Regions from separate parts of the Sinomonas terrae genome, predicted to be linked through region 2. Evidence: riboswitches for the same ligand, from Rfam matches in the RefSeq annotation. Region 2 holds a riboswitch; the other holds the start of a gene.
What was found. A riboswitch is a leader RNA that binds a small molecule or an ion and turns the genes downstream of it on or off. The one in region 2 is predicted to bind magnesium.
Positions count from the first base shown of each region.

Region 1: it holds a riboswitch for magnesium, as region 2 does, so the genes downstream of both, L0M17_RS00435 (Nramp family divalent metal transporter) here and L0M17_RS21950 (NRAMP family divalent metal transporter) in region 2, are expected to answer to the same signal.

Region 1 covers NZ_JAKZBV010000001.1:97,176-100,377, reverse strand. The annotation lists gene L0M17_RS00445 (ABC transporter permease subunit) at 1-380, opposite strand, end outside; gene L0M17_RS00440 (ABC transporter ATP-binding protein) at 377-1,369, opposite strand; M-box (ykoK) riboswitch at 1,533-1,703, shown strand; gene L0M17_RS00435 (Nramp family divalent metal transporter) at 1,929-3,202, shown strand, end outside.
Region 2 covers NZ_JAKZBV010000003.1:31,542-34,743, forward strand. The annotation lists gene L0M17_RS21950 (NRAMP family divalent metal transporter) at 1-1,137, opposite strand, end outside; M-box (ykoK) riboswitch at 1,368-1,538, opposite strand; gene L0M17_RS21955 (hypothetical protein) at 1,701-2,204, shown strand; gene L0M17_RS21960 (hypothetical protein) at 2,653-3,202, opposite strand, start outside.

The sequences.
Region 1 (3,202 bases), on a different contig from region 2:
ACGGCTGCGAAGGTCGCGCGCGACATGCCCGTGGTGAACTCCGAGCTGATCATGAGGACTGCGAGCGCGCCGACGATGAGCTGTGCGAACGAGACGCCGCCGGCTGGGAGGTGCAGGACGGCCGACGTCGTATCCAAGGCCTCCGCTCGCGGACCCCCGGGGCCACCGTTGTGGGCAGCGGACGTGACTTGTCCGATGCCCCACGCCTGGAGCGCGGCGAAGCCGACGAGGAGGACGACGCCGCACAGCAGCAGGATGCGCGTCGAAAGGAGCGAGAGGAACTTGATCCGCTCCGAATTGAGGACACGCAAGAAGTTCGGTCCCGCGAGTCCCTCCTCGGGAGCAGCCGAGCGGCGGTTGGTTTCGACTGCCGTGCTCATCGCGTTGCCTCCTGTGTCTCATGGGCAGCCTTTGTCCCGAGCGCCCCACTGGGGCTGGATGCCGGCGGTTCCTCGTGGTGGCTCGCGTCATGCGAGCGGTATTCCACGTCGTCCTTCGTGAGCTGCATGTAGGCCTCCTCGAGCGAGGCTTGGAGCGGGGTCAGCTCGTAGACGAGGATCTGGTGGTCGAGCGCGGTCTGGGCGATGGTCCGAGGATCGAGGCCGCCCACTTCGAGGACCTCGTGCTCAGGAGCCTGGATGGTCACTCCCGAGCGTGCGAGAAGGCGTGAGAACTCTTCGGGGCGATCGGTACGGAGCCGAGTCCGGGCCTTGCCTTGGCTCGAAATGACGTCGTCAATCGGCGCATCGGCGAGGATGCGGCCCCGTCCGATCACGATGAGGTGGTCCGCGGTCTGCGCCATCTCGCTCATGAGGTGGCTCGAGAGGAACACCGTGCGGCCCTCGCTTGCGAGGTACTTCACGAGATTTCGCACCCACACGACCCCCTCGGGGTCGAGGCCGTTGACCGGTTCGTCGAGGACCACGACCTGTGGGTCGCCCAGGAGGGCAGCCGCGATGCCAAGGCGCTGCCCCATGCCCAGCGAGAAGCCTTTGACCTTCTTCTTGGCGACGGCACCGAGTCCGGTCATCTCGATGACCTCGTTGACCCGCTGCGAGGGGATGCCGTGGGTCGCCGCCAGTGCCGAAAGGTGGCTGTAGGCGGTGCGGCCGGGGTGTACAGCGCGAGCCTCGAGCAGCGCGCCGATCTCACGCAGTGGGGCCCGGTGCTTCGGGTACGGCGACCCGTTGACCGTAACTGTGCCGCGTGTAGGGGCGTCGAGGCCCATGATCATCCGCATTGTCGTGGACTTGCCGGCACCGTTCGGCCCGAGGAACCCAGTCACTCGGCCGGGCTGAACCGTGAACGTGACGCCATCGACCGCAGTCTTGGCACCGTAGACCTTCGCCAGGTCGGTCGCCTGGATCATGTCCCCTCCTGAGATAGCTGACGATTCCACGCTAGGACCGGCGGGGCCGCCGCGCGACGCTCCGTGGGATGAACCTGTGTGGCCAGCATCCTCCTCGAGGACTAAGGGAAAGCAGCCTTTCTGAATTGCGCTCCGAGGTCCGGCATGTATCATGTCCACGCAAGGTGCCGTTCGTTAGCTGAGGCTCCTTCGCGGATACAAGCCAGCGACCCTAAACGTCGAGAGACGCCACCGGTCAGGACAGGCTGCCCCGGGCTAAGGGGCAACCCCGATTGGCTCCCTCCCAGAGAGGGTCACGACGCGAAGTGCCAAAGGTCTTACGAGGAAGGGCACCCCGGGCAGTCTGCCCGGGGCCTCCCCAGGCACGTGAAGACGATGCGCAGGAGGTGGTTCGCCTTGTCAAGCGGCGACAGTAGTACCTCCCTGCGCGCATTCTGACTGGATTCATCCTCCAGCTGCACGTCTTCCCCCACCCGCACGCCGATGACGGCCCCCGACTGGGCCCCTCGGCGTGCCCGCTTCACGATCCCCGGCCACCGCTGGGAGGAAGCCGGTCCTGATGACCAAGACCTCTTTGAACCGTGCCCGTCGTCCCGCCGCCAAGGCGCGGACGCCGCAGCCGAGCCAACACAGCAACCAGACCTCGAGCACTTCAGCCGTGCTCGATGCCGCGCACGTCGGTGACATCAAGGGTGCCTTCGGCACGATCCGTCTCGACGAGTCCTCGGCCCAGTCGAGCTGGAAGGTGCGCCTCAAGACCCTCCTGGCCATCATTGGGCCGGGCCTCATCGTCATGGTCGGCGACAACGATGCCGGGGCGTTCGGCACATACACGCAGGCCGGGCAGAACTATGGCACGGGCCTCCTGTGGACTCTCCTGCTCCTCGTTCCGGTGCTGTACGTGAACCAGGAGATGGTGCTCCGGCTCGGAGCTGTGACCGGCGTGGGCCACGCGCGGCTCATCGTGGAGCGCTTCGGCAAGTTCTGGGGCGCGTTCAGCGTGATTGACCTGTTCATCCTCAACGCGCTCACCATCGTGACCGAGTTCATCGGCATCAGCATCGGACTGACCTACCTCGGGGTCCCCAAGATCCCAGGTGTGATCGTCGCCGCCCTCGTGGTGGTCGGGGCCACGAGCACTGGCTCGTTCCAGCGCTTCGAGCGCGTCTGCATGGTCCTGGTGTTCGGTTCGCTCCTGCTCGTGCCGATCTTCTTCATGTCCGGACCCGACTACGGCCAGATCGCCCACGGCTTCCTCGTCCCGGGCGTGCCCGCTGGATCGAGCATCTCGGACGTGACCCTCCTGATCATTGCGATCGTCGGCACGACCATCGCCCCCTGGCAGCTGTTCTTCCAACAGTCCTACGTCATCGACAAGCGCATCACCCCGCGCTACATGAAGTACGAGAAGGCCGATCTGTGGATCGGGATCGTCATCGTGGTGATCGCGGCGGGCGCGATCATCTCGTTCACTGCCTTCACCTTCGCCGGCCGCCCTGAGTTCGGGCAGTTCACCGACGCGGGAGGCGTCGCTGAAGGCCTCGGGAAGTACGTCGGTCACCTCGCGGGCATCCTGTTCGCCCTCGCGCTCATCGACGCCTCGATCATCGGGGCCGCCGCCGTGGGCCTCTCGACCTCCTACGCGCTCGGCGATGTCCTCGGCCTCAAGCACTCACTGCACCGCAAGGTGAGTGAGGCCAAGGGCTTCTACGCCGCCTTCGCGGGCATCATCCTCGTCTCGGCGATCGTCGTCATCATCCCGGGCAGCCCTCTCGGGCTCCTCACGGTCGGCGTCCAAGTCCTGGCGGGCGTCCTGCTGCCCTCCGCGACCCT
Region 2 (3,202 bases):
GAAGGCGGCGTAGAAGCCCTTGGCCTCGCTGACCTTGCGGTGCAGGGAGTGCTTGAGCCCGAGGACGTCGCCGAGCGCGTACGAGGTCGAGAGGCCCACGGCCGCGGCTCCGATGATCGAGGCGTCGATCAGGGCCAGGGCGAACAGGATCCCCGCAAGGTGGCCGACGTACTTCCCCAGGCCTTCGGCAACGCCTCCGGCGTCGGTGAACTGGCCGAACTCGGGGCGGCCGGCGAAGGTGAAGGCGGTGCAGGAAATGATGGCCCCAGCCGCTATCACCACGATGACGATCCCGATCCAGAGATCGGCCTTCTCGTACTTGATGTAGCGCGGGGTGATGCGCTTGTCGATGACGTAGGACTGCTGGAAGAACAGCTGCCACGGGGCGATGGTCGTGCCGACGATCGCGATGATCAGGAGGGTCACATCCGAGATGCTCGACCCCGAGGGCACACCGGGGATGAGGAAGCCCTGGGCGATCTGGCCATAGTCCGGGGAGGACATGAAGAAGATGGGCACGAGCAGCAGCGAGCCGAACACGAGGACCATGCACACGCGCTCGAAGCGCTGGAACGAGCCGGTGCTCGTAGCGCCGACGACCACGAGGGCGGCGACGATCACCCCGGGGATCTTGGGGACGCCAAGGTACGAGAGGCCGATGCTGATGCCGATGAACTCCGTGACGATCGTTAGGGCGTTGAGGATGAACAGATCGATCACGCTGAACGCGCCCCAGAACTTTCCGAAGCGCTCCACGATGAGCCGGGCGTGCCCCACGCCGGTCACAGCTCCGAGCCTGAGCACCATCTCCTGGTTCACGTACAGCACGGGAACCAGGAGAAGGAGCGTCCACAGCAGGCTCGTGCCGTAGTCCTGGCCGGCCTGGGTGTAGGTGCCGAAGGCGCCCGCGTCGTTGTCGCCGACCATAACGATCAGGCCCGGCCCGATGATGGCCAGGAGGGTCTTCAGGCGCGCCTTCCAGCTCGACTGGACCGAGGCGTCGTCCAAGCGGATCGTGCCGAAGGCGCCTTGGATGTCCCCCACGTGGGCGGAGTCGAGCACAGCCGAGCTGGCCACAGCTGTCTGTGAGGGTCCCGGCGGCGAGGGGCGGCGGTGGGTGGGGTTCGTCTTGGGCATGGGATGACCTGCTTCCTCCCGGCGGCAGCCGGGGACCGGTGAAGCGGGCACGCCGAACGCGCCAGGCCAAGGCCATGGTCGGCATGCAGAAAGGACAGGGGGAAGTGCGCTGGCCGGACTGCGGGTCAGCGGGTGCGCGAGGAGGTACTACTATCGCCGCTCGACAAGGCGAACCACCTCCTGCACGTCGCTTCCCACATGCCTGGGCTGGCCCCGGGCAGGGCGCCCGGGGTGCCCTTCCTCGTAAGACCTTTGGCACTTCGCGTCGTGACCCTCGAAGGAGGGAGCCAATCGGGGTTGCCCCTTGGATCCGGGGCAGCCTGTCCTGACCGGAGGCGTCTCTCGACGTTTGGGGTCGCTGGCTTGTTTCCGCGAAGGAGCCTCAGCTAACGAACGGCACCTTGCGTCCACATGATACCCGCACAAGCGTGGACCGTCCTCCCCACCGAGGCGCCGCTGTGGCTCAGCGTCGCGATCGAGACCGCCGCGGCAGGTCCCTGTCACCTGACGGGCGTGACCAAGACGAGGACGACGATGACGATACCCCAGGCCTCGCAGAGCTCATGGGCACTATCGAGACTGCGATCAGCGAGCTCACGCGCACGAGTCAAGACATGGCGCCAGCCATCGAGGCACTCGGTAGGGCGACCACGAGCCCCACACCGGGTGAAGGCCAGACTGTTCAACAAATGCAGGCTTGGAGCTTACGCGCAGCGCGAGCGTTCAAGGAACCTGCGGAGCGGGTCAGTGAGATCGGTGAACGCATGTTCAACACGACAAAGGAGCTTGATGTGGACATGCAGCGACTGCGACGTATTGCAGTCGAGTTGTCTTCCGTCAGCCCAGACTTTGCCGCCAGTTACAACACGATGATCAACCAGCTGGCAGGAATCGATGTCGTGAGCGCACAACTCGACGAACTCCTCGTCAAGATGAAGCCCGCAGAATACCTTTCCGTTGCCCTCCGGAAGTCGCTGCGGCCAGCGCGCAGAGGCCTCACTCGCATAACAGACAGTCTGCACTTGATTGAGACTTGGCAGCCGATTGAGGTTGCCATAAGCGAGTAGACCCGGAAGCCCGGGGAGCGCTGTATGTGCTCGTCCTGTTCGCGATCTACAGGAGACCGGCACCTCAGCTCAATGCCACACCTCCAATTCGACTCATAACCTGAACGTCTCGCAAGCTATTGCGATCGAAGACGTCGCGACCCGTCCCATCAAGGGCAGAACTCCGCTTCTTCTGGGATGAGCGGCGTGAGACACATTGATGGGACCAGTGCTCGCCAGGGCGCTTCAGGTGCCCCCGAAGGGATCGGCTCACCGCAGTAGGCCGCCATTTAGCGATCACAGATCACCGCCAAACAGCGATCAAGTCCACAACTTTCCGGGCAAGCGTCGAGAGGGTCGAAGGTGATGGCCAGCGGTCCCATCAAAGGAACCTTTGACAGGACACCTTCTTATGCTGCCTCCCCCATGACAAAGCCGGTGTGCGGCAGCTGCACCGGCGGCATTCAACTTAGGAGGCTTCCTTCGGGGAGAGCATCAACTCGACGAAGTGGTTGCTGCCTGGGCTCCATCGCTGCCGTCCGTCGGCGTAGACCACGGCATGGCCCAACACAGGGGCTGGCTGGAGATTCGCCCCCTCACTGCCACCTCGGCTCTGCATCTGAGCCGGAATGAATGTGACCGCTACGCTGCCGGTCAGTCTTCCACCGAGCAGCTCGAACATCTGCCTTGGCAGCGTCCACATCACGCCCTGCATCAATCCGTGTTCCTTGGAAGCGAAAGTCACCTTGCCTGCCGACCATTCAAACCCTTTGACGTCCGGGGGGACGCTGCCGATCTGAAGCTTCGCCAATGCAGCCAAAGCCGGCGCGGCAAGCGCTGCGGCTGGGCCGACTACGGGGACGACACCAAGACCAGATGCGATCGTCGCCGCACCGTTGACGACGGGCTGCAGCTTGCTCCATTCTGCGGCGGCTTTTTCGGTCCAGGCCGCTTGATTTGCGACAGGGCTGAGGTATTTCACGCTTGATGTGATCTCGTTGATGCGCCAGCCCTTCTCA